DNA from 2 places in the Clostridium sp. JS66 genome. Region 2 is predicted to be linked to the other one. Evidence: riboswitches for the same ligand, from Rfam matches in the RefSeq annotation. Region 2 holds a riboswitch; the other holds the start of a gene.

Region 1 (6,195 bases), 2.9 Mb from region 2:
TAGCAAATACAAATAATACTATACTTAAACCATAGCAAAAAAATCCTATAATCATAGCAGATATTGAAATTGTTAAACTTGGTATTTGATTACCAAGTATCATAGCTAGAATGAATGAAAAAGAACCTGATATAATTCCTTTTATTGTTACAATGGAAAAAGGATTTTTTGCAGAAATATTTCTTGTAAAATTATTATCTATTCCCCAGCAAAAACAAGCCAATATAATTCCAAAAGAACCTATAGAAAATCCCCATTGATTTTTAAAATCCCAGGACAAAATAATACTTGCCATAGTAATTAATATTACAGCACTTAAAATTTGTTTTCCTGCACTTTCTTTAAAAAATACTACTGCAATTATGGTAGTTGCCACCCCTTCAAAATTTAACAACAGTGAAGCAGTTGAGGCCGGAGTTACTTTAAGACAGTTTAGCAAAATAATAGGTGCTATAATTCCTCCTGCAATACTTGCACCTAAAAGCCAGGGAAAATCCTTTTTTTTCAAAGGTGCTTCGTCTAAGGCTTGTTTTTTAACAAGTGAAGTTACAATCTGGAATATTAACAAGCCAACTCCACTACCAAAATATAAAAATGCAGCAAGAGGAATAGGATCAATTTTACCTAAAAGCATCTTGGTTATAGGTGCACTGGCTCCAAATAAAATTGCGGATACTAATGCCATCATAATTGGATAAGCTTTTGATTTATTCATTATACTCTCCTCTCATATATAGTTAAAATTATGATATTAATTCAATTATAACAATAATTATGAATTCATTAACACAATCATTAAAAATATCACTATATAATTTTTCTCATAAAATTAAAACAATTTGAGGATAACATAACTTTTCGTTAAGTTTTCTTCAAATTGCTTTATTTAATCTTTATGGAATAAGCTTTTTTAAATAGCCTTGTACAAATTTCTAGCTAATTACTGATTCTGTAGTTCGTTTTTCACTTTTAAGCTTCTCGTTTTCTATTTTTTTTCTTTCTACTAATCTTCCCATAAAAAATGCTATGATACCGACACCAATACCTGTTTGTACACAAAATAATAAGCTTTCAATTTCACCTGGTAATTCTCCACCAATCCAAGTTTCCATAACAGGTGTAAACCAAGGATGATACTCTTTACCTGTAATTTGCGAAACTACTTTACTTCCTGCATCATCTGATCCTCCAAATTCAGCTCCTCTCAATGTAAATAATGGTATAAGAGCAATCAATGCAGCAATAACCAATAAAGTGATAACCTTCTTTTTTGTCTTTGCCATTAATTTTCACCTCTCTTTAAAAATCCAATAACTGTTAGTTCGGATTTTGCATATGTTTCAAGACCCATAACAATTACAACAGTAAGAATGCCTTCGATAACTGCAAGTGGAAGCTGTGTTGGTGCAAATACTGCAAGAAATTTAGCTGCAGATGCCATAACTCCACCACTTTGAGAAGGATATGCAAGTGCAAGCTGAATACTAGTTACACAATAAGTAAATAAGTCACCAATTGATGCTGCTATAAAAATACCTACATTTTTATTAACTTTCATATTCTGACATAATTTATAGATTCCATAAGAAACTAAGGGACCTGCAATAGCCATAGAAAAAGTGTTAGCACCAAGAGTTGTAAGTCCACCATGAGCAAGTAAAATTGCTTGAAAAACCAAGCAAATGATACCTAGTATACTTACTGCAGATGGTCCAAATAAAATTGCAGCAAGTCCTGTACCCGTCATGTGAGAACAGCTTCCTGTTACTGACGGAATTTTTAAAGATGAAAGTACAAAAATAAATGCACCTGTCATAGCAAGAATGGTCATAGATTTACGGTTTTCAGATAATGTCTTTTTAATTGATAAGTAACCCAATACTAAGAATGGAACACAAATGGCCCCCCATGCAATACAAAATTTTGGTGGAAGATAACCTTCCATAATGTGCATTGCATTTGCCACTGGAACTACTCCAAAGGTCAATGCAAAGACTGTAATAATAGTTAAGAGCTTCTTTTCTTTTTTGTTCATTTTATTTTCCTCCTTATGTTAAGTTAATTTATATTTAATCTAAGCCAAAGCACCTAGAAAAGACATCTGTTTTTCAAGCATTTTATTAAATTCTTCAGTATTTTTAGGATAAAACTTTGTATCTTTTATAAAATGATTTTCTACAAGGGATTCATAAACCTCCAGCATAGTTGGCTGCTTTAAATTTGCCTGTTTTAAAACTTCCTTGTTTTTGAAAATTTCTAGTGGTGTTCCATCTGCTATAATTTTTCCATGGCAGAATACAAGAACTCTTTCCGCCCATCTGTAGGTGAAATCTACATCATGAGTTGAAATAAGCATTGTCTTACCTTCAAAAGCAAGCTTGTCTAAAACTTCTTCTAACATCATGGCATTTAAAGGGTCTAGTGCTGCTGTAGGTTCGTCGAAAATAACGATTTCTGATTTCATAGCAATAATATCTGCAATAGTAACTCTTTTCTTCTCGCCGCCGCTCAAATAATGAGGAGGTCGATCCTTGAAGTCAGAAATATTCATATATGTGAGAGCTTCATCAACTCTCTTTTTTACTTCTTCCTTTGGAAGTTTTAAATTCATAGGTCCAAATCCAACTTCTGCCATAACCGTAGATGCAATAATTTGGTTATCTGCATCCTGAAATACAATTCCAATGTTCTTTCTAAGCTCCTTTAAATTCTTCTTATTAACCACTGTATTCCGATAAATGACTTTTCCACGTTCTGGTGTAAATACGCCATTAATATTCAAGAAAAATGTAGATTTTCCAGATCCATTGGAGCCAATAACAGCAATTTTTTCACCTTCATGAATATCCACACTTACACTCTTCAATGCAACTTTTCCACTTCCATAAACATAATGCAAATCTTCAACCTTTAATATTGTTTTTTCCATAATAGCTCCCCCTTATCTCGTAAAACTCCATATTACAATTAAAAAAATTATGAATGCTGCTGCTGAAACAATATGTATTGTTTCCACCTTTTTATCTTCCTCATAAAATATTAGTTCCCCATCATAGCATCTGGCCTCCATAGCATCATAATATGAATTTGCCTTTTTCAGTGAAGTAACCAGCATATTACTTGCAATACTTCCAAATGTATAACAGGAGGTTTTAAAATCACAGTATCCCTCACGAGACTCTGCAGAGTTTTTCATCTTACTATATACATCCATTAAAATAAAAATATATCTATAAATCATATTCATAAGTTCTATAATAAGCTTTGGCACATGTGCTTTGCGAAGTACATAGATAATTTCAGAGGATGGAGTTGATAATGTCATCATCTGCAGTGCACTAATAGCTGCAAAAACCTTTAATATCAAAAATACAGCTTCCTTAAGTTTTAAATTAGAAGTGAATACATAGGCAAAACCAAGATACAGATTATATTGTCCTAAGGGCTGCCTTGAAAAATCAATGGCAATAGTAAAAGTACCCAATAAAATAAATGCTACGGGAATTGTCATTATTGACAAATATTCATGTAATGGAAGTTTCCCTTTTACAACTGTCACATAGGTCATTGCAATAATCACCATAATGGATACATATGGATTGTTAAGTACAATGCAAAGAATTAATATCAAAACAGAAAGTGCTACTTTAAAGGTAGGATTCCAATGTCTTATTTTTGAACTATAAGAATAAAAGTCAATAGAAAATCCTTCACCGTGTTTATGACCAATTCTATGATTGTGGTTTTTATTTTCATGATTATGATCATCATTATTTCCAATTTTAAAGAAAAACAAAGCTATCAAAAACATAATGCATAAAATAATAATTGTTTCCATATCGCACCTTCTTTCAATTTTTATCCATGTCAAAATAATGGTTTTTAAAATTCCTATTTTTTAAGTTTCTATATTATATTTGGAATACTTTTGGCTTTGATACTTATTTTCTTTACGAAATCAATTATTTCTTCAATTGAAGTCGTTTTATTTTCATAATTTTCATCAGATCTCTCAATCATAATTATTTTAATTCCTAATTTTCTAGCTGCACTTATTTTTTCTATAACGCCCCCGGTATTACCACTATCTTTTGTCACTAAAACAGAAGCATTGCAATACTTAAATATCTCCTCATTTAACTTTTCACTGAATGGTCCTTTCATTGCTATTATATTTCTTGAATTGAATCCCAGTTCTTCACATTTTTTTAACACCATCCAATCTGGAAGCACTCTAAGGTATACTCTGTTTCGATAGTCAGGAATCTTAGTGAAGGTTTCAATTTTTTTACTTCCTACCGTTAGTACGATATTACCTTCATATTCCAGGATGCGTTCATATGCTTCTTTATAATTTTTTACCTTTACAACGTCATAATCCTCATATACTACCTTTTCTCTTAGAAACCTAATATATGGTATTTCAGTCAGTTTACAAGCACTTATTACATTTCTAGATATGTCTACTGAAAAAGGATTAGAAGCGTCAATTATACACTTTGGCTGTACTTTATCTATCATATCAATGACGCTAAACTTATTGATCTTTCCCTGATAAATATCAATACTATCATCATGATCAATCAACTCACTGCCTAACTTAGTGGTGACCATTACGGTAACCTTTTCACCAATTTTATAAAGCTTGTTTATTATTTGCTTAGCATCCATTGTTCCTGCAATAACTAATACGTCTGACATAATTACCTCCAAAAATATTAAAAATAAATCATATATATAAAAAAAACTCATTGTCTCTCAAAAGACAATGAGTTAATACTAAAAATAGGCACACTGTATTAAACCTCCTCTATCTCTCGTAGAGTAACAGGTATTAAAACAGGCAGGTATTCTGGCTCAAGCATCATCATCACCTCTTGCCTTCCCGATTATTCAGTGGCATTCTCAGAGGGACTCCTCTTTTACAGCGGCGGGACCGCGTGGGATTTTCACCCATCTTCCCTTTTCACCGATTTGTAACACTTCTTGATTACAATCGACACCTATTTAAACTATTATATTGTTCAAAAATATACAAATTCTATCAAAATTTAATCTTTATCACACTAAATCTTCATATAAAAATTACCATATTACATGTTTATATAATATCTATTAAATATATTTTTGTCAATATTTTATACAAAATCCAAGAAATTTTTACTATATTAGTCAATATGTCATACGAACTTTCATAAATCCAAGTTCTATATGTTATAAAAAAAGGTACACTTACTAAAAAGTAAGTGTAAAGTAAGTTTTATAAAGGGATTAAATATATTTAAATTAACACTATATAATAAAAGAGGCTCCTTTCGAAGTCTCTAATAAACAATTATAAAATACATATTCTGCTGCATCTAATACTGCTAATTTTAAGTTAAACTCAAAATACAACGGTATTAAAATGACACTATTTATGCATTTTCTCTCCCTCCGAAAGACTATGACAAAAGCAATAGGTAGGTCTCCTGACTCACGGGTCTTCCTTATTCTTCCTTCCCAGAGAGATATCTCTCCAGTGGACATAGAACTTGTCTCCGTATACAGTAGCGGGGGCTGCAGTGGATTTTCACCACTTTCCCTTTTAATTAATAAATAAACCTAATACTTTATTATTTAATTTTACAATAATAATTGTATATCTATTTTTGAATTATGTCAATCTTTTTATAATTTAAAATATTTTATCAACCTTAATAATTTATTCCTATAACTTTATCCATAAAATATTCTCTATTAGGATACATATGTCTTCTTATTGTTTCTACTAATTGTTCAGTTCTAGTAGATTTCAATAGATAATCATTTGCCCCTATCCTTATGGCTTTTTGTACAAGATAAAAATCTTCACAAGCACTTACAAATATGATAATTTTATTTTCATCTCTGTTTTTTATTAATTCTGCTGCACGTAATCCATCTAGTATTGGCATTTTTATATCCATAAGAATAATATCAGGATTCAGTTTTTCATTCATTAGAATTGCTTCTTTTCCATTACAGGCTTCTCCAACAATATCAGCCTGATGTATTCCATTTAGTATAATCATTTTAGAAATTTTTCTTTCAAAGTATTCATCATCAACAATTAATATTTTACACATAGTAGTTCTCCTCCACTTTCCCTTTTACCTTCTAATAACATGAAATTATAGAAGTTCAATGTCTAACGAAACACCTTTTTATGACTAA
Region 2 (13,780 bases):
CTTTTATGGCACCAATTCCATGCTTAATATTTGTACCTTCAAAAGCTGGTCCAGCAGCCGTAGAGCAAGTTACTACTTCGTTTTTATTACCCAGCGCAATTTCTCCATTGGTTCCAAGGTCTAACAATAATGAATATTTTTCTGAATTTAACATACCACAGGATAATATACCAGCAGTTATATCACTTCCTACAAAAGCTGATATACCAGGAAGTAAGCTTATCATGCCTTTAGCCTTAATTCCAATCTCCTTAGCTTCAAGCTCCAGTGCCTTTGTAACCATTGGAATATATGGTGACATAGTTATATTTTTACATGGAAGTCCAAGTAGTAGGTGAATCATAATAGTGTTTCCAACAATAACTATATCATATATGTTATCTTTACTTATGTTATTTTTTTTACATAACAGTTCTATCATATCATTAAGCTGATTTACAATATTATCCTTCAATATATCTAATCCCTTTGGATTCTCAATAGTAAAATTTATTCTTGAAACTACATCAGCCCCATAACTTATCTGGCTATTAACTCTTGAATCTATATCCATTACTTTCCCATCATTTAGATTTAATAAATAGATTACTATAGTAGTTGTGCCTATATCTACAGCCAGTCCATAGTTTTGATGTAAACAATTACCATTTTCTAAATGTAAAAGACGATTATTATAAAGTGATGCGGTAACATTAAAATCAGATCCTCTTAACAAATCACTTATTTGAGGTAAATATTGTAAACCAATGAGTAAATCATCATTTTCACAAGCATCACTTAACCTTCTATAATCATCTCGTTGATCATTAATGGATGGTTTCTCAATTGCTAAATATTTTTTCTTCACTACAGTATCTAGAGTATATTGCTGTTCTGTACCATTTATTAATACTTCCATATCTTTATTCTTTTCTAAAAGTACTATTTCTAAATCTTCATTTATAGTCAAATTACAGGATAACCTAAATCCACTTTCTAACTCTTCTTTAGTTAAATGCTTTATATCGAGTGGAGTAGGTTCAGGTAATCCTTTTACTACTTTAACTTTACATTTTCCACAAATTCCTTTTCCATTGCAGGGACTATCTATAAATATTTTGTTATCCATTAATATATTAAATAAATTCTCACCTGGTTTAACCTTTATGACGTCTTTACCATTTTGTGAATTAGTAATAAGTTGAAATTTTTTATTGGAAATATTCATATAATTCCCCCTATGAAATATTTTTCTTTAAGTATAATTATATTCTACTTGAATATACATAATTTAAGTTTTGGAATATAGTAGTTCCCTATACATTGGACAATAAAGTGAGACTCGTGTTTGATCTTGTAACAAACGAATAACTCTCATTAAGAAAAAATACAAAAAACATTTTGGATTAATTTATTTTTAATATTGATCCAAAATGTTTTTTATTTACAACAAAAATGTTTTGGCCTAGTTATGTACCTTAAAACATTTTTTTACTCATTTCATCTATTGCATTACTTACTGTCTCATATACATTTGGGAAATACCCCTTAGGTAAACCTGCAGTTAGGCATGGAATAAAGTATTTCTTTCCATTAGCTTTGCAAGCTTCTTCTACATGTTTGGTACAATTTTCAGGTGTCCAATCCGGAAAGTCAATCAAACCGCTGTGGAGACCTCCCATAAAGGATATTTTTTCACCATATTTCTTGATCATTTCAGGAATGTTATTAGTATTCATAACGCCTTGCCAGATATCGATGCCCATTTCGATCATATATGGAACTAGGTTAGCGGCATAAGAATCGCTGTGGTGAACAATCAATTCAACACCATTGGCTCTATAGTAACCATAGATTTTTTTATAAGCTGGAAGAAAGAACTCTTCGAACATTTCAGGAGATACAAAAGAGTTTTTTTGGCTACCCCAGTCATCATGATGGAAAATACAATCTGGGTGAAGTTTTTCAACTATCACTTTTGCAGCATCTAACTCATACTGCGTAATGGCATCAATTAACTCATGCATAGCTTCAGGCTCTTCATATAAACCCATTAATGCATCTTCCATACCCATAAGATGATGTGTCATTTCAAAGACACCTGGGGCATAGAAAGGTGAGACAAATTCCTCGTTACGGTCAACAGAATTAGCATGAGCAACAGCGGCAGCCCAAGCTTCATCGGAAGTGTCGATTTCAGGAATTTTAACGTATTTCTTCCATTCAGTAACATCTTTTAAAACTCTGTGTTCGTCATCATGCACAGGGAACGCACCAAGTTGACCTTCTGGCCATTGCCATGTTATTCCCCAATTGTCTTTCCAAGTACAACCGTATTTAGATCCACTTCCCAAAGGCATTTCCAGAATCATATTTAAAAATTCATATTGATTAACAAAACGATCCGGATTTCCACCTTTAATAGTTTCGAGTAAATTCTGTCTTTTAGTTAACATATATCAATACCTCCCCTTATATTATTTATGATATATCTATGCTGTTGCCAATTCTTTAGCCTTAATTGCAGCACTACCTGCATCAGGCGTATATGCATCTGCCCCTATTGAAGCCGCAAATTCAGCTGTTACAGGAGCACCACCAACCATTATATTGAATCCTTTTAATCCACTTTTTCTTAAAGTCTCAACTGTTTTCTTCAAAGCTGGCATTGTTGTAGTAAGAAGTGCTGAACATACTACTATTTTTACATTTTCATTTGTCTTAACTGCTTCAACAAATTTAGCATCAGGTACGTCTACACCAAGGTCTACTATTTTGAATCCAGTACTTTCAATCATCATTGAAACCAAATTTTTTCCAATATCATGTAAATCGCCTGCCACTGTTCCAATAATACATGTTCCTAAAGAAGATGAAGAACCACTTGCAAGATGAGGTTTAAGCACTTCTACACCTTTTGCCATTGCTTTTGCTGCTATTAGCATTTCAGGTACGAATAGTTCTCCTGTTGAGAACTTATCGCCTACAACACCCATTGAGTCGATCATAGCTTGAAGTATATCTTCTGCTTTGCTTCCCTCATCTAGTGCTTCCTGCACCAATCCTTTAATAAGTTTAGTTTTACCTTTCTCTACATTAGCTTTTACTTCTTCAATTTTAGACATTATCTTTTCCTCCTTATTATTTTATATAATTATTTCTTTTTACCAAATATTCCTTCTCTGTATGCTCTAATATATTCCATGCAGTACTCGTCTTCACCTAATAGTGCTTCTGTTGCAAACAACATCCCTATTAAATCCTGATTTAGTGGATCAAGGATAAAGCTGTCCATTCCTGCATTCATAGCCAATACTGCAAATGCCTGATTGACAATTTTCCTAGCTGGAATATTAAAGGAGATATTACTAACGGCTCCAACAACATGAATAGTAGGATACAATTCTTTAATTTTTTTCATAACTTCGGTTACCATGGTGATCCCATCTTCTGATGTACATAGCATTTCAATCAAGGGATCAATATGCATCCTAGATGGATCAATGTTGTATTCCTTTGCTTTTGCCATTAAATCTGCAAATACATCCAAACGATCTTTAGCAGTTTTAGGGATTCCTTTGTCGCTGTTCAAAAGAGCAACACATTCCCATTTTGTATCAGCGATTGCAGGAAATGCCACGTCAATCTTGTCCCCTTCCATTGATACGGAATTGAAAAGGCCTGGTTTCTTACAGTATTTCATGGCTTCTACGCATGTATGAACGTTAGGGCTGTCCACTGCAATGGGAACATCGGTTGCATCCTGTACGATGTCTATAAGCCATTTCATTGTTTCCAGTTCGATTCCATCATCCACTGAAGCACAAACATCAATAAAATCTGCACCTGCTTCTGCTTGCTTTATTGCAAGATTTCTTATAAATTCTGCATCCTTTGCTGCAATGGCTTTAGCCGTGGAAGGAATCGCTCCATTAATTTTTTCACCAATTACTATCATAATATACACCCCTTTTTTAAACATTTACTTTAAGTTACAATCATATCAATTAGTACTACAACACTTTAAATTTCTTTGATTTGTACTTTATTTTTTCATTCTTATATCACCCATTGTACACATAGTTAATAGAAATAACACAACATTCAGAAAAATCAGATTGGGTGCTTTTACAATGTTTTTGCATATGATATTTTCATCATCCTACACCGAAAAAAGTCATGTTAAACATTTACATTAGGGCAGTGTAACCTCTCAGCTGTTCACAACATTTAATTGACCATAATTAGGATATGTATCTGTTGCATCAATTGAAAGGATATACCATAATCTCTAATTCTCCTGACTGAATTTATACATTTTTTATTATTGTATAAGTAACAGAAGAACCAGCAGAAAACGTTGTAATTTACCAACCATTTGATATAATTACATTATAGCAAATGGAAATTTTTAATTCTATTTGCAGAATGTAGATTTTTTAAGAATAATTTATACAAAATGTATAAATTAGAGGTGCTTATGAAATTAAATGAGTTAAGCAAAGAACATCCTTTTGAAATCTGATATAAATCCTTTTATTAGAAAGCTGCTGCAGGAACAAGATCAAAAAATAGCAATTTGGTTTAATATAAGCATAAACGCCCGTAATAACATAGATATTTCTCATATGTTTTTTTATAATAAAAATATGTAAAATTTAAACATAGTATAGTAGAATATGATTAGTGATATTGACTAAGATTTTTGCAAGATTGGAGTGAATTGATTATGAAAAAAATTGAAGAAAAAACTTTGTATAAAGGGAAATGGTTGGCATTAAAGCAAACAACCTATAAGAGTAAAAGTGGAGAAACTGTAAAGTGGGAAAGTATAGAAAGGACTAATACTAGTAAAACTGTGGTCATAATACCTAAACTTGTTCCATCAAACAGATATTTAATGATAAAACAATATCGTCCAGCTATAAATAATTATATTTTAGGATTTCCAGCAGGATTAGTAGAAGGTGAAGATTTAGAAAAGGAGGCTTTAAGAGAACTTAAAGAAGAAACAGGATATGTAGGAAAAATAAAAACTATAAGTCCTGAATTATATTCAAATGCAGCACTATTGACGGATACTGTGCGTGTAGCTAATGCAGAAATTGATGAGACAATAGAAGAAAATTTAAATCCTAAACAACATCTTGAATCAGAAGAGGAAATAGAAGTTGTTTTGGTAAATAAAAATAATTTAAAAAACTTTTTATTAGAGGAACAGGCAAAAGGTACAGCTGTAGCTATGGGAACATGGTATATATTTTGTGAAGGCTGTAATTTATAAGGTTTTAAAATAAAAAAATTTTTGTAAAAAAAGCACAGGTACTAATCCTGTGCTAAAGTTAATTTATGATGTATATATATCAGAAAATTCTATACTTACTTTTTCAATATGACTTTTATTAAAGTTAATATTTTGTGTAGGTGCGTTATCGGTTTCCTTTATAGTAACAGGAAGTCTTATAACAAATTTGGTACCCTTTCCATAAGTGCTTTTAACTGAAATTTTTCCTCCATGCATTTCAACTAAGGATTTTACAAGAGATAATCCTATGCCACTTCCTGTATAGTTTCTTGCTGAAGCTCTATTTGCCTGACGAAATCTTTCAAAAATTATATCCAAATCATCTTCAGGTATGCCAATACCAGTATCTTCTACGCAAATAACAATATGATCGTTTTCATCAAACATGTTTATAAATATATGTCCACCTGGATTTGTAAATTTTATAGCATTAGATATTAAATTCAACATAATTCTTTCTATTTTATCAGGATCACAAGCCATAAATTTTTCTTCTGTATCTGTATCAAATGTAAGAGTTATAGATTTATTCTCTACATATTGAGCTACAGATAGTGTTATATCTTCAACTATATTAACTATATTGTAATTGCCAGTGCGAATTTCAAAATATCCACTATCGATTTTTGTTATATCTATTAAATTATTAATAAGTTTTAATAATCTTAAAGAATTTTGTTTTATGCTCTTAAAATATTTAAAAGACTTTTCTTCATTACAGTTTAAATTGTTAAAAGATTTCATAAGTTGAAGTGCACTTAGAATTATGTTTAATGGTGTTCTAAGGTCATGACTGATGTTGGTAAAAAAATCTGTCCTTAATTTGTCAATTTCTTGCATCTTACTTAAGTGTAATTTATCTTCTTTTATTTTTTTGATTAAGGTTTTAACAATAGAACATTCTTTATTTAATTCATATCTTACATTTTGCAGTACAGTACAATCTTCAAAGGTAAACATTATGCCATTTGATATTGAAGATTTATTTTCTAAAGCACTAATTTTTATATTACAGTATTTGTAATGTTTACTTGAAAAGAAATTGTTTACTGAAAGATTATCTAATATTATAGTTTCTTTAGTACTTGTAATGTTTTTGATTTTAATATTGATATCTTTAGTAAATACCTTGGGGAAAATCTGAAAAAAGTTTTTTCCTATAACAGTTTTATTGTATATGTTTGACATTTTTTCTAGTACGGAATTCCAAAGTATTATGTTAAATTTGATGTCTAAAATTATAACTCCTATAGGAACATTGTCTATAATTGTATTAATCATATTTTTATCATTAGAAAGATCTGTATTAACAATAAAATTATTATTAGAGTTATTTGAAAATAAACAAGAATAATCAGAACTTAACACAGTGAGAACTCCTTTCATTATTATTAAAATAAACTGTTGTATAATGATGCACTAATAACACATATTCTACAAAAGCATTTTAAATCCTCCTAAAATATATGCAAAATGTAAAATAAATATTAATTAATTTAATATTTTACAATTATTATACGTAATATAATAAGTTTTAAATTAATTGCATTAAGTTTTTATATATGATATATTTTGAGTATATGTAAAATAATTTGTAATAAGTAGGTGTAATAGTAATGGGAGACTGGCTTTTAAAGAAAGATGACTATGTACCTAAAGCTGACAAAGATAGTTTTATAGATAAAACTATAGTGGGACTTCTAAGTATTTTATCATTAATAAAGAGAAGCAACAAAGTTAGTAATAATTTTATGTACAAGCTTAATCCATCTATAAAATTGATTTTTACAATTATAAACATAATATTTTTGTCAATGTCTAAGAATCTTATGTACATATTAGTTGTGGATGTATATATGCTATTTACTTTGAGTTTATTAGACATAGAAGACATAAAAAAAATTTTAGCAGTAAGCATAGTGGTACCAATTTTTACATTTATTATGATTATACCTTCTATAATGATGGGAAATGTAAGAAATAGTATACTTCTTATCTTAAAAGTAATAGGTACTATATTAGCTATAAATATCTTATCTTATACTACTAAGTGGCATGACATAACAAAAGCACTTAAAAACTTCTTCATACCAGATATATTCATATTAGTGTTCGATATAACCATAAAATATATTTATATTCTTGGAGAATTTTCTCTAGAAATGATTTATGCTCTAAAGTTAAGATCTATAGGTGTAAATAGTGGTAAATACTCTTCTTTATCTAAAGTAATGGGAAATCTTTTCTTAAAATCAAAGGAATTAGGTGATGAAATGTATTCCGCCATGGAATGTAGAGGATTCACAGGAGAGTATGTGTCTTATTCAAGCTTTAGTTTTTCTTTTAAGGATTTTGCTTATGTTATAATAAATATAGTAATTATATTAATGTATTTTTATTTTGCTAGGATGTGATAAGGATGATTGAATTTAAAGATGTTTATTTTAAATACAAAAATGCAGATGTACTAAAAAATATAAATGTAAGTATTAAAGAAGGGGAAGCTGTAGCTTTAATAGGGCCTAATGGCAGTGGTAAATCCACATTTTTGAAAATTGTAAATGGAATAGAATTCGCAAAAAAAGGAAAATACTGTTTTAAGGGTGAAGAAATAAATAGCAAAAAGTTAGAAGATAATAAATTTTGCAAATTATTTCACAAAAGTGTAGGTTTTGTATTTCAAAATTCAGATGCACAACTTTTTTGTTCTAATGTGTATGATGAAATAGCATTTGGACCAAGGCAGATGGGTTTAAAGGAAGAAGAAGTGAATATGAGAGTTGAAGATTGCCTAAAGCTCTTAGATGTAGCGGATCTTAGAGAAAGAGAACCATATAATTTAAGTGGTGGGGAGAAAAAGAGGGTAGCTATAGCTAGTGTTTTAGCTTTAAATCCAGAGGTTTTAGTTTTAGATGAACCTATGAATGGTATAGATCCTAAAGGAAAAAGATTTTTGAAAGATCTTATGATAAAATTAAATTCCAGTGGTAAAACTATAATTTGTTCTACCCATGATTTTGAATATGTACAAGATGTATTTAAAAGGGCTTTAGTTTTCTCAGAAGAACATACTATTGTAAGAGATGATGATTATAATTCTGTGATCAATGATAACGATTTTTTAGTTCATTATAATATAAAGTAGAATTATTGACAGAGTAACTTAATTGTAATAAACTAAATTTATAAAAGAGAATATTGTAACTTCAGGTGCCTTTTAACAAGGTGAAAAGGGAATGCGGTTGAATTCCGCAGCAGCCCCCGCTACTGTAATTGAGGACAAACCTTTACTGGCCACTCTATATTAATATTGGAGGAAGGCAAAGGGGAGAATGATTCATAAGCCAGGAGACCTGCCTGATTAAAACATATGCTTTCGGAGGGAAAGGACTTTTAATATAGTACTTCCGGCATTTGCCGGTTTTTTATTTTGTAAAGAAAATTGTCTTAAAAGTCAAACAATATGCAATATGTTAAAAATATGGGGATATTGCATGGAGCACTTTTGGACAATTTTTTCGTTTATACAAATTTTGAGAGGGGAATGATTGGTATGGCTAAAATTATGATTCAAGGCACAGGATCATCAGTAGGAAAGAGTATACTAGTAACGGCACTTTGTAGAATTTTTACGCAGGATGGATATTCTGTATGTCCTTTTAAGTCGCAAAATATGTCTTTAAATTCATATATAACTCTAGATGGTAAGGAAATGGGGCGTGCACAAGTGCTTCAAGCCTATGCTGCAGGACTTCAACCAGAAGCATATATGAATCCTATACTTTTAAAGCCTACTTCTGATAAAAAATGTCAGATTATAGTTAATGGAAAAGTATATGGTAATAGTACTGCTATGGAATATCATAATATGAAATTACAATTTAGGGATATGCTTAAAGAGCAATTTGAAGAAATGGAAAAAAAGTTTGATATCATAGTTATGGAAGGAGCAGGTAGTCCTGCAGAAATAAATTTAAGAGATAGAGACATAGTAAATATGGGTATGGCAGAAATTGTAGATGCACCTGTTTTGTTAGCTGGGGATATAGATAAAGGAGGAGTATTTGCATCTTTAGCAGGAACCATGGTTCTATTTAATGAGGAAGAAAAGAAGAGAGTTAAGGGTACAATAATAAATAAATTTAGAGGCGATGTGGAAATATTAAAACCAGGACTTACTATGCTAGAAGATATAATAAAAATACCATGTCTAGGTGTAATTCCTTATTTTCATTTGGCATTAGAAGATGAAGATGGTGCAGTAGAGTTTAACAAGAGAGTGACAGCACCTATAGATATAGCTGTAATAAAGCTTCCACACATATCTAATTTTACAGACTTAGATTCCTTAAAGAGTGAAGAGGATGTATCAGTAAGATTTATAGAAACTGTTGAAGAATTTGGAAATCCAGATTTAGTTATAATTCCAGGAAGCAAGAATACTATTGAGGACTTACTTAAGCTTAGAAAATCCGGTATAGAAGCACACATAAAGGAATACAGCAAAGATGGTTTAGTTATAGGAATCTGTGGCGGATATCAAATGCTTGGAAAAATAATAAAAGATCCTTATGGTGTAGAAACAGAAGTTCCAGAGGTAGAAGCTATGGGTCTTTTGGATATAGATACTGTATTTGAGGAAGAAAAGGTCACTACAAGGGTAAAAGCAGAAAGTATAAGAGAGTTTGATGTATATAAGAATGAAGCTTCAACAGAAAAAAGAAAAATAGATGTATATGGCTATGAAATACATATGGGAATATGTACTTATGGTGAAAAAGCAAAACCTTTATTTGAAATCACAGATAAGAATGGAGAAGAGGTTTGTCTTCAGGATGGTGCTGTAAATAATGAAGAAAATGTTATAGGAAGTTATATACATGGAGTTTTTGATGGTGTAGATTTTAGAGAATATATTTTAAATAAAATAAGATCAAAAAAAGGTATGAAAACTAAAAAATCTTATGTATATGAAAATTTAAGAGAAAAAGAACTTGATAGACTTGCAGACATAGTTAGGCAAAATATGGATATAACAAGTATATATAATATTATGGGAATGAAGAAATAATGGGGTGATGTATTTTGATAGCATCTTTCATGGCAATGAATATATTAGATATAATTTTAGCTGTAATAATAGATTGGCTAATAGGCGATCCTAATTGGTTGCCGCATCCTATTATATATATAGGAAAACTTATAGGGTTTCTTGATAAAAAAGGAAGAAAACTATGTAAATCTAATGGAAGTATTAAAGCTTTTGGCGGACTTATTGTAATAATTGTAGCGGGTATAAGCTTTTTTATAACATTTGGTATTTTAAAGTTAGCAAGTTCACTGCCTTGGTTATTTCATATTGTTAATGTGTTGATAATATGGACTACATTGGCAGCAAAATGTTTAAGTAAAGAAGCTAAAAAGGTCTATCATGCATTGAAGGATAAAGATATAGAGAAAGCTCGATTAATGCTTTCATATATAGTTGGAAGAGATACAACACAGCTTGGTGATAATGAGATAATAAGAGCTGATGTTGAAACAGTGGCTGAAAATGCTTCAGATGGGGTTATTGCACCATTATTTTATGCAATAATTGGAGGAGCACCTTTGGCAATGATGTATAAAGCTATAAATACCATGGATTCAATGCTTGGATATATGAATGAAAAATATAGATATATAGGATTTTTTCCAGCTAAGGTAGATGATGTTTTCAATTTTATTCCTGCAAGAATAACTGGAATACTTATATGTTTAAGTTCTTTTGTAGTTAAAGGCAATGCTATAGAAAGCTTTTGTATAATGGTTAGAGATAGAAAAAATCATAAAAGTCCAAATTGTGCCTATCCAGAAGCAGCTGCTGCAGGAGCTATGAAGGTACAGCTAGGTGGAACTAATGTATATTTTGGAGAAGTAGTTTATAAGCCTACAATAGGAGATAAGAAAAAGACATTGAGTTTTGAACATATAAATGAGTCTATAAAGCTTATGTATGCTGCTGAAATTTTTATGATAATTATATATGTAGTATTTATGTTTGTAATTATTAAGAAGTAAATATGTTTTATTAAAAAGGATTTAGGAAGTGATTGATATGGAACATGGAGGAGATATATATACAGAAGGAATTTTAAAGGGAAGAGAAATTTTAGATTTTAGTTCTAATATAAATCCATTAGGAGTTCCGAAAAGCTTTACAGATCATATAGATGAAGCTATAAAAGCTGTAGAAAAGTATCCAGATGCTGAATATAGAAGCTTAAAAAAGTGCATTAAGGAATATTTAGATTTTAGTGTGGATTATTTTAAACCTGGAGTTTATGATAAAAAAAGTGAATTTTTTATATCTGAAAAGGATATAATTCTTGGCAATGGTGCAGCAGAAATTATAGATTTGTCCATAAGCTGTTTTAAAAAGGTTTGTGTAGCAGTTCCTTCCTTTATAGAATATGAGAAAAATGCTTTGAAGTGGGGATGTGACATAATATATTCTACCATGAAAAAGGATATGACTTATGATTATGAAGATATATTATTGCAAACACAAAAGTCAGATGTACTTATCATAGGGAACCCTAATAATCCTAATGGGGGAATAATAGATAAGGATAAATTTAAAAAAATATTAGATTTTTGCGAAGAAAATAATAAAACAATTATAATAGATGAAGCTTTTATAGAATTTACAGGGAAAAATAATTTTAGCTTTTTAGAGAAAATGAAAAATTATAAATGTATACTTATAATTAGAGCTTTAACTAAATTCTTTGCTTTGCCTGGCATCAGAATAGGATATGGAATAAGCAAAAATGAGGAACTTATAGATAAAATTAAAATTAAACAAAATCCCTGGAATGTAAATTGTTTTGCAGAAATTGCAGCAAAATATGTTTTAAAGGATAGAAATTATATAGAAGATTCATTAAAATGGATTGATGAAGAGAGAAAATATATGATTTCAAATTTGAAAAAAGTAGGTTTAATAGAAGAAGTGTATAATACCTATTCTAATTTTGTATTATGTAAGCTTAAAAGTTTACATTGTGATGAATTGTATAAAATATGTTTAGATAAAGGAATTGCAATTAGAAAATGTGATAACTTTAAAACCTTAAATGATAAATATATTAGGCTAGCTATTAAAAATAGGGAAATTAATAATAAAATTATAAAGCTTTTAAATTCATTAAGTTAAGTTTTTGTACGGTTGCTACCAATGGTAGTGGTAGTGAATTATTTTGGGAGATGGTAATAATGATACAACTTATAGGTTTAAAAAGGGATGTAAAATTAGAAGTAAGAGAAAAATTTTCTGTAATACAAAAACGTTGTGAAAAGTTCACAAAGAGTTTAAAAGAAGTTTGTGATGAAGTTGTGGTAATAAGTACTTGTAACAGAACTGAAATATATTTTAATGCTAAAGATCATGATGATGCCATGGTAAATAAGGTTTTTGATATATTAGGTTGGGATAAAAATTTGAAAAACTATACTTTTCATTATAAGAGCAATGAAGTAATTAGGCATTTAATGGATGTGGTATGTGGATTCAATTCCTTGATTTTAGGAGAAGATCAAATTTTAGCTCAAGTTAAGGAAGCTTATGAAATTGCTTTGAATTCAAAAACTGTACATAGAGATTTGCAGAGGCTTTTTCAAACTGCAGTGACTTGTGGAAAAGAGTTTAGAACCAAGTCAAGTCTTTATAAAATACCTGTATCTTCATCATCCATAGCAGTTAATGAAAGTAGAAAACGTGGAATAAAAAGATTTATGCTGTTAGGTTTTGGTGAAGTTGGACAGCTTGCGGCAAAATATATTTTATCTGCAGGTTTTGAGGTGCTATATATAGCAGTAAGAAATCCGAAGGTTGTAGATATAGAAGATCCTAGAGTGAAAGTTATAAATTTTGATGAAAGAGTAGAAAATTATAATGATGTGGATTGTATAATATCATGTACTTCAGCACCTCACTGTGTAGTAAGAAAGAATAACTTACCAGAAAAAACTATGACTATATTTGATTTAGCTGTGCCTAGAGATGTAGAAGAAGAAGTTTGCAGTATGGAAAATGTAACAGTATACAATATTGACAAGGTAAGTTCCATAGATGATGAAAATAGAAAAAAAAGAAAAGATATAATGATTAAAAATAGATGTATAGTTGATAAATATATTAAAGAGTTTATGGATTGGCAGAAAATACAGAGTATTTCTGGAGAAATAGTAAATCTTAAAAAGTGTGGAGAAAAGGTATATAAAAAGAGATATAAAACCTTCAAAAATAAAAGGCATACCAAGGATAACGAAAAATTGGCTGAAGTACTATTTAAAAGTACATCAGATGCTTTTATCAATAGAGCCATAGATGTACTAAAAGAGGAACAACTGAAGGGAAGTGCTGAGGATTGTATGAAAATAATAAAGAAGATATTTTATGTGGCGGAATAGAATATACAATGCTTTCACTTATATCCAATAAGATAAAAGTAC

The links. Region 2 has a riboswitch for cobalamin ahead of Q6H37_RS06120 (cobyric acid synthase). Riboswitches for the same ligand answer to the same signal wherever they lie in the genome.
Region 1: another riboswitch for cobalamin. It lies ahead of cobK (precorrin-6A reductase); the one in region 2 lies ahead of Q6H37_RS06120 (cobyric acid synthase).

The regions. Positions count from the first base shown of each region.
Region 1 is NZ_CP131467.1:4,132,906-4,139,100, forward strand. It holds gene Q6H37_RS19315 (DMT family transporter) at 1-715, opposite strand, end outside; gene Q6H37_RS19320 (cobalt transport protein CbiN) at 933-1,283, opposite strand; gene Q6H37_RS19325 (energy-coupling factor ABC transporter permease) at 1,283-2,035, opposite strand; gene Q6H37_RS19330 (energy-coupling factor ABC transporter ATP-binding protein) at 2,075-2,929, opposite strand; gene cbiQ (cobalt ECF transporter T component CbiQ) at 2,942-3,838, opposite strand; gene cobK (precorrin-6A reductase) at 3,907-4,701, opposite strand; cobalamin riboswitch at 4,825-5,022, opposite strand; cobalamin riboswitch at 5,444-5,623, opposite strand; gene Q6H37_RS19345 (response regulator) at 5,697-6,107, opposite strand.
Region 2 is NZ_CP131467.1:1,275,206-1,288,985, forward strand. It holds gene Q6H37_RS06080 (ASKHA domain-containing protein) at 1-1,207, opposite strand, end outside; gene Q6H37_RS06085 (uroporphyrinogen decarboxylase family protein) at 1,458-2,435, opposite strand; gene Q6H37_RS06090 (corrinoid protein) at 2,472-3,104, opposite strand; gene Q6H37_RS06095 (methyltetrahydrofolate cobalamin methyltransferase) at 3,134-3,937, opposite strand; gene Q6H37_RS06100 (NUDIX hydrolase) at 4,709-5,263, shown strand; gene Q6H37_RS06105 (ATP-binding protein) at 5,327-6,652, opposite strand; gene Q6H37_RS06110 (energy-coupling factor transporter transmembrane component T) at 6,901-7,698, shown strand; gene Q6H37_RS06115 (ABC transporter ATP-binding protein) at 7,704-8,429, shown strand; cobalamin riboswitch at 8,476-8,660, shown strand; gene Q6H37_RS06120 (cobyric acid synthase) at 8,838-10,355, shown strand; gene cbiB (adenosylcobinamide-phosphate synthase CbiB) at 10,385-11,344, shown strand; gene Q6H37_RS06130 (histidinol-phosphate transaminase) at 11,382-12,482, shown strand; gene hemA (glutamyl-tRNA reductase) at 12,542-13,738, shown strand; gene Q6H37_RS06140 (NAD(P)-dependent oxidoreductase) at 13,696-13,780, shown strand, end outside.